DNA from 2 places in the Pelosinus sp. sgz500959 genome. Region 1 is predicted to be linked to the other one. Evidence: riboswitches for the same ligand, from Rfam matches in the RefSeq annotation. Region 1 holds a riboswitch; the other holds the start of a gene.

Evidence for each region. A riboswitch is a leader RNA that binds a small molecule or an ion and turns the genes downstream of it on or off. The one in region 1 is predicted to bind cobalamin.
Region 2: another riboswitch for cobalamin. It lies ahead of cobT (nicotinate-nucleotide--dimethylbenzimidazole phosphoribosyltransferase); the one in region 1 lies ahead of ACAN52_RS19880 (sirohydrochlorin cobaltochelatase).

The regions. Positions count from the first base shown of each region.
Region 1 is NZ_JBGJZL010000018.1:45,749-51,364, reverse strand. Features, by position in the region: gene ACAN52_RS19900 (hypothetical protein) at 1-837, opposite strand, end outside; partial or broken gene msrB (peptide-methionine (R)-S-oxide reductase MsrB) at 1,078-1,521, shown strand; gene sfsA (DNA/RNA nuclease SfsA) at 1,540-2,226, shown strand; gene ACAN52_RS19885 (radical SAM protein) at 2,252-3,148, shown strand; cobalamin riboswitch at 3,291-3,473, shown strand; gene ACAN52_RS19880 (sirohydrochlorin cobaltochelatase) at 3,953-4,912, shown strand; gene ACAN52_RS19875 (sirohydrochlorin cobaltochelatase) at 5,149-5,616, shown strand, end outside.
Region 2 is NZ_JBGJZL010000005.1:277,893-283,508, reverse strand. Features, by position in the region: gene ACAN52_RS10230 (methyl-accepting chemotaxis protein) at 1-1,965, opposite strand, end outside; gene cobT (nicotinate-nucleotide--dimethylbenzimidazole phosphoribosyltransferase) at 2,161-3,252, opposite strand; gene cobT (nicotinate-nucleotide--dimethylbenzimidazole phosphoribosyltransferase) at 3,277-4,344, opposite strand; cobalamin riboswitch at 4,449-4,634, opposite strand; gene ACAN52_RS10215 (DUF3369 domain-containing protein) at 4,716-5,616, opposite strand, start outside.

The DNA.
Region 1 (5,616 bases):
TACTTTTCCTCCTTCGTAGGATACATCAACAGTAGCATTCGTTGCTACGATTCTACCTCGGGTAAAGCCAGTGGTACGACCTGTTTTTTGCACCAATAGACCGACGTTTACTTTTGATTTTGGTAGCCAGCCACGAAGATGGCCCATCCAATAGATGGCTCTATTCAGGTTGTGTAGCTGCCCTTGGGCTATTGCAGCATCGACAACATTATTGTGCAGGTAACGAGGGATAAATGGTTCAAAGTCAATGGGAATAAAGCGGCTCAAGGTGGCAATGGTATCAAAGGGAGAGGAACCACCATCGACGCGGCCTGGCTGAATAATTGGGTCACCAGGGTAAGCATTGTTTTCTTCCGCAAGGACGTGGTTATTACTTAAGATATAATATTTTTTCGGAATGCCTATGTTTTTAGGAAGTAGGTCATAAACACATGTACCCATGGTTCCAGCTGTAATCCTAACATGACCAATGCTATAACCGCCTTGTGCTGGGCGAATACGTTCAGTGAGGTTAGAGGACCCAGCGCTAAATTGTGAACTACTAGTCTTAGCCATTAATCTTCCGACAGGAATAACATCCATATCGATGCCATAGAGTGACGATGGCAATAAATTGACCTTAGATAATTTATGGGAGGCTACTTTCTGAGTGACTAGCGCCATGAGTGCTGGTCTACCAGTAGGTTGATTGTTTTTCCATTTTACTCCGATCCCGAGCCCGACAACATTGGCAAATAAGTTATCAGGGTGCAAAAAGTCATCGACAACATCAGTGTGGAGTTGTTCCAACATAGCTAAATCAACTGCAGATAATGTCAGCTTATCCTCATTATTCATTGAGATGCTCCCTTCGCGGGACGTATTTATAGAATAAGAAATATACTATTTTTATATAATATTTGGTGGCGAAGAATTTGGTGCTATAAGTAAAATATTTTACGAAGAAGAATTTTAGTTGCAGTATTTGTAATTACTATTATAATGAAAATATTACTTGAGTTGTTATGAAGACTTGATTGAATAAAGAAGACTTGGTCACTGAATAAAAATGTAAAGGGGTGTTCTTTAATGGATCGTAAAAAATCTTGGGAAGATAAAGAAGAGTTAAAAAAACGTCTTACAAAGCTACAATATGAAGTGACGCAAAATCAAGGAACTGAGCCGTCCTTTGATAATGAATATTGGAATCATAATCATGCCGGGATTTACGTTGATATTGTATCTGGTGAACCTTTATTTAGTTCAATGGATAAATATCAGTCTAGCTGTGGCTGGCCAAGCTTTATTAAACCTTTATCACCAGAAGTTCTGATCGAAAAACCTGATGATAGTCATTTTATGCACAGAATTGAAGTACGCAGTAAAGAAGCAGATTCCCATTTAGGTCATGTTTTTAATGATGGGCCGACATCGACGAAGCTGCGTTATTGCATCAATTCAGCGGCGTTGCGTTTCATTCCGAAAGAAGACTTAGTCAAAGAAGGATATGGTCAATATCTTGATTTATTTACATCTCATTAGAACGATAGGGGTTATTGAATGAAGTATACAAATATCGTACAGGGAATTTTTATAAAACGTGTCAATCGTTTTATTGCTCATGTATTGATTAATCATAAGGAGCACATTGTTCATGTAAAAAACACGGGTAGATGCAAAGAATTACTGATCGCTGGGGCTGTCGTCATTCTGGAACCCGCAAGAACTCCAGAGCGGAAAACAGCCTTTTCTTTAATTGCAGTGTATAAAGGTGAACGATTGATTAATATGGATTCTCAGGTGCCTAATCATGTTGTATTTGAAGCCATGCAGGCAGGAGGCATTCCAGAGATAAGCGTAGTCAGGGCGATGAAAAAAGAAGTGACTTATGGAAACTCTCGATTTGATATTTACTTTGAATCAGATCATCAGCAGAATTTTATTGAAGTCAAAGGTGTAACTCTTGAAGAAGAGGGAATCGTGATGTTTCCTGATGCCCCTACCTCGCGTGGCACTAAACATATTTATGAAATGATCAAAGCTGTAGAGGCTGGATATGGGGGCACGATCTTTTTTTTAATTCAAATGAAAGATGTCCATTATTTTAGGCCTAATGTGGTAAGGGATCCAGAATTTGCTCAAGCATTAACACTAGCAGCTGCCAAGGGTGTTAAGCTACTTGCTTATGATTCAGTTGTACATGAAGATGAAATTGTTCTAGGAGATCGAGTACCGATCTTTTTGTAAGAGAAAAGTGAAATGGGTGATAATTATGTATTTTGATACTGCTGAGGGACCGGTATTTCGTCCACCGAGTGAGGCAAATAGTTTTATTTTGCGAGTGACCATAGGGTGCTCTCATAATCGTTGTACTTATTGTAATATGTATCGATCTGTCAATTTTCGTGTACGTACCATGGATGAGATCATGGCGCAAGTCAATGCAGCGATTAGTTATAAGGAGTATATTCGTCGGATATTTTTAGCTGATGGAAATGCTTTAGTCTTACCAACGGATACCTTATTAAAAATTCTTGCTATGTTAAAAGAAACTTTTCCTAAATTGCGCAGAGTATCTTGTTATGCTGGGCCAAAAGATATTTTACGTAAAACACCTCAGGAATTACAGCAGTTATATGAAGCTGGGCTAACTTTAGTGTATTATGGTATGGAATCAGGTGACGATGAAGTTTTAAGTCATATCTGTAAAGGCGTCAATGCGCAGGAGTCTATTGCTGCAGGACAGCGAGTCGTTGCCTCAGGCATGAAACTATCCATTATGGTGATTGTAGGTCTAGGAGGAAAAGCAGGTTCAAAAGGACATGCACACTATACCGCGATGGCAATTAATGCGATAAAGCCCAATATGTTAAGCGCTCTAACCTTGATGATGTATCGTGGGAGTGAACTGCGGGAAGAATATGAACAAGGGAAATTTGAAATTTTATCACCTGCAGAAAGTATGGGTGAATTGTATGAACTCATTCGTGAGCTTGACTTACCCCTTACCTCTCATTGTTTATTCCGCAGTAATCATATTTCCAATCATATTGCGCTAGCAGGTACTTTACCCCATGATAAAGAAGAACTGCTCAGTGCAGCTAAACGAGGAATGGAAGAACTCTCTATGCTCACAGAATGGGATGTTTATAATAATGTAGAACGATAAGATCATTGCACTTGATCGCAAAATGGTGATGATGGATTTTAGGGAAAATTTAATTATTTAACTATCTGACTATTGTAATTTAATAAAAAGTAGAGTATAGTTATTGATGTTAGTATTTGTATTGTAATGAATAACTTCATAATTAAATATTTTTGAAATAGGTGCCCTTCGGGGCTTAATAGGGAAGACCGGTGTAATGCCGGCGCGGTCCCGCCACTGTAATGAGGAGCAAACCCAAGGTATACCACTGAGACGTAAGTTTTGGGAAGGTTTGGGCTAGCAATGATCCAGAGTCAGGAGAACTGCCTATTTATCAATCACCGTTTTACCCACGAGCGATGGGGAGGGGATTAAGTGCCATTCAAGGTTGTATTGTACTTATATCCCGGCGTATTTTGCGCCGGGATTTATATATAACTAGGATGTTCTTAATGTAATCTCCCGGCTTGTGGTCGGGAGATTACTTTTTTTATGGTATGTGGCTATTTCGTATTTGGGTGCGTCATAGCTTGGCATATAGATCAAACTTTCATTATTCAATTTATTGCGATGGCTGTCGTGGGTTAGACAGTTGGTTCCGTGGATACGGAACTTCCTTTTTCAGTCAGGTGCAGTGTGGTGTAGGTATCTTACCGTTTTAAACACGACATGCTCTGTCATAAAATGAAGGAATGATCCTTCATAAAAAGTTGCGGTAGTTTAGTTGAAAACTTAGTGTTATTATAAGTGAGGTGAATGAGTGACAATTCAGTAGTCAGTAATCTAAATTTTATTTTTTAAATTTGAAAGGTTAGGTGTATCTTGATGAAAAAAATCATGTGGATATTAGGAATTTTATTTTTATCGGCAACTATGATTGGCGGAATGACAATGACGCAAAAAGTAAGTGCTGCTGCTGTTTCTGAGGGTAAAAAAGCTATTTTGGTGGTCAGTTTTGGTACAACTTATGGCGATACACGGAAAGTTACAATTGATGCGGTAGAACAAAAAATTAAACAAGCTTTTCCTGACTATGAAGTCCGTCAAGCTTTTACATCGCGCATTATTATAAAGAAATTAGCAGATCGTGATGGCATACACATGGATACGGAAAAACAAGCATTAGAAAAATTGAAAAAAGAAGGGTATACAGAAGTCATTGTGCAACCATTACACATGGAAGCTGGTGATGAATACGAAAAAGTGAGTCGTATTGTAGATACCTATGTACAAAATAAAAGTTTTTCTAAGATCTCTCTCGGCCGTCCTATTCTTTATTTTGTAGGACAAGAAGGAAAGCCAGATGATTATGCGATTGCTATTGAAGCATTGAAAACTCAATTGCCGAAATTAGGCAAAGGTGAGGCTGTTGCATTTATGGGTCATGGTGGTGTTAATCCATCCAATGCTGCGTATGGTGCATTGCAACTAAAGTTACAAGATGGTAAACTAAATAATGTATTTATTTTTACCGTTGAAGGGTATCCAACGATTGAAAACCTTAAGGAAACACTAAAAGAAAAGAAATTTAAAAAAGTAACATTAATGCCTTTTATGGTTGTAGCAGGTGATCATGCTAATAACGATATGGCCGGTGATGAGAAAGATTCATTCAAATCCCAGCTTATTGCAGCAGGATTCAAAGTAGATACCTATCTTCACGGGCTTGGTGAAAATGCAGCTATTCAAGATATTTATGTACAACATGTAAAAGATGTGATCGATGGAAAATACAATAAAAATGAACGAAGCAAAGATGCACCTGTTATTCCAGTGATTGATTAGACGTATTGATTCATTTCATACAGATAAACGACTGACGTTCTGACGATTCCATTCTGGATTTTAAAAGGAAGTATCAATACTGAAAGACACACAAGACTTGATTCAGATGGAGTTAACACTCTATCTGAATCTTATTTATACTTATCTACCAGGCTTTGGCCGCTTTTAACTCTCGTTTGTAGAAGATGTAAAGCTTAGAGTGGTTTAGTTATGGAATATAATAAGGGGAGTTATATATTGTGAAGAAAGCAATCTTAGTTGTTAGTTTTGGTACAACCTATCAACGTGGACTGGAGTCAAGTATTGAAAGCATTGAGAAGAAAATAAAAGCAACATTTCCTGATTATGAAGTACGCCGCGCTTTCACATCACGCATTGTGATCAAACGATTAGCAGCGCGTGACGGTCTGCAAATTGAGAATGAAAAAGAAGCATTACAACGGCTGCAAGACGAAGGTTATCAAGAAATTTATATTCAACCTCTACATGTGGTTGTTGGTGCAGAGTATGATAAGGTGAAAAAAATAGTTGTACATTCTGCTCATGCTAATGTATTCCATAAGATTGTGATTGGTCGCCCGCTTCTTTATTACACAGGGCAAGAAGGAAAAGCAGATGATTATTTAATTGCGATTCAGGCGATTAAAGAACAATTACCAAAGGTTCAAAATCAAGAAGCTGTTGTCTTTATGGGCCATGGAGGA
Region 2 (5,616 bases), on a different contig from region 1:
GCCTACGATCTCTTGAAGTTTTTGTGCCATTTCGGCAAGATGTTGGCTAGAAGAAGCAATCTCTTCCATAGAGGCTGCTTGCTCCTCCGTGGCGGCAGATACAGTCTCAGCTTCATCTGCGACTCTTTTACTCAAATCATTGATTACATCTACAGCTGAAACAATTTGTTGTCCGCCCTGATTCATCTGCTGCATCGAATTCGAAATATCAATCACTTGCTTTGAGACTTGTTCTACCATTTGCGCAATTTCACGAAATGCAATACCAGCAGTATTAACAGTCTCAGTTCCAAGGCTTACTTCACGGGTACCATCATTCATAGAAACAACAGCCTTTTCCGTATCCCCTTGTATTTCACCAATAAGATTAGCAATTTGTTTTGTAGCTTCCTGTGATTGCTCAGCTAATTTACGAACTTCTTCTGCAACTACCGCAAAACCACGTCCTTGTTCTCCTGCGCGCGCTGCTTCAATCGCCGCATTCAAAGCTAATAAATTAGTTTGACCTGCTATCCCTGAGATTGTATCTATAATCTGTCCAATTTCTTTTGACCTTTCACCTAAATTAGCAATAACCTTAGCAGAAGTATTAACAGTTTGTTCAATAAGGCCCATCTGATGAATGGCGCGTTCAATAGAAATCCCACTGTCTTTAGCTTTATCAACAACTTGTGAGGCCTTTGTGACAGCATGATTAGCACCATCAGACACCTGCTGTATTCCTGTTAACATTTTTTGTACTACATTCCCTGTATTTTCTACTCCATTCAGTTGGTCTTTAGCCCCGTGATGAATATGCATAATAGATCCAGCCACTTGATTTGTAGCTTGAGATGATTCCTGAGAACTCGCAGTCAACTCTTCTGAAGAAGCTGCTAACTGCTCCGAACTCGTATGAACTTGCATAATAAGCTCGCGTAAATTGTGTACCATTTTATTAAACCCTTGGGCGAGTATAGCAATTTCATCCTTCCCATTTACATTAGCCTGTACTGTAAGGTCTCCAGCAGCAACCATTTGAACTTCACGAGCCAATACTTCTAAAGGATTGGTAATTCGCTTCACAGTCGCAAAGGTAATTCCAATCACAATGAAAATTGCCACTACTGCAATAATAGAAAATAGCCATCTTAAATGAACAAGAGGTGTATACACAATATCTTCAGGTACACTAATTGCTAAAATCCATCCTGTCGACGGTACTTTTTTATAAACCATCAATAAATCTTTACCATCATAAGTGTATGTATTAAAACCTTCATTTTTTTGAAGCATTTCTTTAAATAGAGGAGATAAACTTTTTATTTTTTCTACTTCTAGAACATTTTTAGACACCATCTCCGCATCTGGATGAGCGAGTACAACACCTTTGGCATCCAGTAAATATGCATATCCAGCGCCCTGCAAATTAATTTTTTTTACATTCTCAACCAGTGTTTGTAACAACATATCTGCAGCGATAACTCCTCGAATTTGCCCTGAAGTTGTTTTAATCGGCAGTGCAACAGATACCGCCATTTGTTTCGTGACTAAATCTAAATAGGGTTCTGTAAAAATCAACTTACCTTGTTGTGTTGCATCTTTATACCATTCACGCACCCTAGGATCATAATCTGCAGGAGGTGTCCATCCACTTCCATCTACCATTTTACCTTGTACAGAACCAAAATAGACATCGGAGAATTCTTTATCCACAGTCCTATATCCAGCTACCATGGGTACTGTTATTTCCCCTTCACTAAATGTACTCTGTATTGTACCCGCCGTTATTTCAATCATTTTTCCTTTACTGAGCAACCATCCATCAAGTTTATTTACATGAGAGTCGATATTCGCCTTCATTTCTTGCTGAATGCCTTTAGTAACTTGTTCTTTCGTAAAAATATATCCAGCAAGTGATGACACCAAGAGAATCACTGCAGATAATAATGAAAAAATCAATGTTAATTTGACCTTTAAATTCATTTCCTTGTTCCCCTTTCAAAAATAGATCTCGATTGATTCATCTGCCACAATTCGACAAATAAATTCCTAATACCTCCTTCTGACAAGTATAGAATATAAAAATATGATTGACGATAACAAGCAGGGATAAGATAGATCTGCTATCTTATCCCTGCTCAATGAACAATCTCAATATCGTTTTCTTACTCTATTTGATTACTCTCTGACATTTTTATCTTGCTTCAAAGCACCTGGACCATCTTGTGCAACAGCAACTTCAGCTTCACCAAAAGTTTTCATATCATTGATTACATGTAAAGATGCATTGATTAAAGACATACCAAGAGCTGCTCCTGTTCCTTCACCTAAATGCATATCAAGATGTAAATATCCTGGTATCTCCATAAGATCTAAAGCCACTTTATGTGCTGGTTCTACTGCAAAATGGGATGCTACTAGATAGTCTTTCACTTGAGGAGCAATTTTCATAGCAATCAGAGCTGCTGCGCTCGTTGCAAGACCATCAAGTACAACAGCTACACCACCTGAAGCTGCGCCCAATATAACACCTACCAAACCGGCAATCTCAAAACCACCTATTTTACTCACTACATCAAGAGCATCTTGTGGATCTGGTTGATTAATCGCAAGAGCTGTGTTAAGAATATCAATCCTCTTACTAAGAAGTTCTGGAGTGATACCTGTACCAAGTCCTATAAGCTCATTTATCTTCTTCGAACTATAGCATGCAATGATTCCTACACTTGGAAGGGTATTACCAATTCCGATAGCACCTAATCCTAAAATTTGGCATCCTTTGTTTATTTGTTCTTGGGCAATGCGGATACCAGCAGAAATGGCAGCACTCCCTTCGTCTCGGGTCATCGCTGATCCTTGAGTGATGTTTTTTGTACCATAGGCAATTTTTTCATGACATAAATTCGGACAAACAGATAAATTCGCCTCTACTCCCATATCAACTAAAACAAGCTGTGCACCAACGTGTTCAGCAAATACATTGATCGCAGCCCCTCCATGACAAGAATTGATCATCATCTCTGCTGTCACCGTTTTAGAGTAAGTGCTTACTCCCTCATCATTGATACCATGATCTCCTGCCATGAGAATGATGCCTTTTTTTAACATTTTAGGTTTATGTTGACCAGTAATACCTGCCATTTGACGCGCAATATGCTCAAAAGAATGTAGACTACCAAGGGGTTTAGTCAGGTTATCTAATCGGAGTTGACATTTTGCCATTGCAGTTTCATCTAATGGTTTTATCAGAGATATTATATTTTCGAACATGAGTCTATCCTCCTACGATCATTATTATTGTTGAGACATCATCCTTGATACTCCAGCGTCTTCAAAATTTTTCATTTTTTTCAGCATTTTACTCCCTACTGTAAGCATATCCATCACCATGGATGCACCAATTGCTTCTCCTAAACAGACCCCCATATTAAGACATGCCTCTAGCTTCAAAACACCTAAGGCAATTACATGTGCTGGTTCACCCGACAAATGAGATGCAAACATATATTCTTTGCACATCGGTTCAATAGCATTGGCAATGAGTGCGGCTGCCGTAGTGTTAAGGCCATCAATCACGACCCCGCATCGATTTGCTGCACAACCAAGAACGACACCTGCTAACCCACCAATTTCAAAACCACCAACTTTTGCTAATACATCAATTCCATCTTTAGGGTTTGGTTGATTCATTTCTAGACCGCGACGAACAACATTAATTTTTACTTCCAGCCGACTATCTGATATTCCTGTCCCTCTTCCTGTCACTTGTTCTGGGGTCAGTCCTGTAAAAGCAGCCACAATGGCAGCACTTGAGGTGGTATTACCAATTCCCATTTCCCCAAGACTAAAACATGTATAACCTTGCTTAACTTTCTCATTTACAATTTCAATGCCTGCTTCAATAGCTTGTATAGCCTGAGCACGGGTCATAGCTGGACCTTGAGTAAAGTCTTGAGTACCATAGGCAACTTTCCGATGTAAAAGTCCTGGGACATGAGATAGATCACCAGCGATTCCCATATCTGCGACTACCATATCAGCACCACAAAAATTGGCAAAAGCATTTGCACTACCACCTTTTGAGATCAGATAATTCGCTGTCATTTGCAGTGTTGTCTCTATTGGATAGGCACTGATGCCTAGTGTAGCCACACCATGGTCTGCTGATGTGATTACCATACAATGCTTTGGCACATCAGGTTGAGTTTTCCCAATAATCCCTGCATATTGTCTTACCATATTTTCTAATCGTCCAAGACTTCCTTTGGGTTTTGTTAGATTATCTAATCTAGTTTGCACCTTGGACATGATATCTTTGTCTAGATCACTAATTTTCAGCAATGTTTCTTCTAATAAACTCATCTTAACCCTCCACTTTTCAAAGTAAACTTAATATTTCCCGGGAAAATGTTAAAAAGAAGGTTTTTAGGGATTATCAATCCAAAAAAACCTTCTTTTCCATGAAGATCATAAAACAGTATAAAGGTAGGTCTCCTGGCTCCCGAATCATCGACAACTTACACCTTCCCCTTAATGAGTGGTTTTGTAAGGTCTCTTCAGTACAGTGGCGGGCCCGCGCTTATGCATGTTTTACCATGCTCAGACTTCCCTATTATCCCCCAACTGGGGGCACCTTAACCGTATTGTATGCAATTGCAATTATTATATCAACCACTCATAGCATCGTCAAGCCAATAATGTGAAAAAAATAGCGATATCAATTCAATCAAACTTTATAAATAGCAATCATCAGCAAATTTTTCTCTTATTGCTAATATATCATCAAAGTTAGCAAAAAATAAGTCTACCAATACAGGGTCAAATTGCCCCCCTTTATTTTCTTGAAAATATTCGGTAATATCCTCTAAACTCCAAGCTTTTTTATAAACTCGATCACAAGCTAACGCATCAAATACATCTGCAATGGCTGTTATTCTTGCAAAAATATGAATCTCATCCCCTCGTAAACCATCGGGATATCCTGTTCCATCATAGCGTTCATGATGTTCTTTGGCAATAATAGCAGCAGCTCTTAACATTGTGAGTTCTGAGCCTTTCAACATATCGTGCCCAATCATTGAATGCATCTTTATAATATCAAACTCAGTCGCTGTCAATTTAGCCGGTTTATTTAAAATTCCATCGGATATACCTAGTTTTCCAAGATCATGCATGGGTGCTGCTAGGTGAAGCATATCCAATTCTTTTTCTGATAACCCATATTTTTCTCCTAATAATTTAGCGTATTCAGCTACCCGTCGTACGTGATTACCCGTTTCTTTTGATCGAGTTTCAGCTACCTCTGCTAATCGGAAAAACACTTCCCGTTGGGTATCATACATTTCTAAATGTAATTTCAAATTTTCGAAAGCTGAAGATACATTTAGACAAAAAATATCTAAAAGACGCCGATCAAGTTCACTGATTTTTTGATCGCCTTCCATATAAATTAAATAATCATGTTTATCCGCACTATTCCAATAGAGTATAAAATAATCATCAAAAAACATGCTTGCTTTTTCATGCAGTACATCATCGATTTTATTTTGTACATCCGCAGATAATTTTTCTTCAATATTGGTTTCAAAATCACCTGTAGCAGCTAAAATATTGAGTGATCCATCTTTCTTGCAA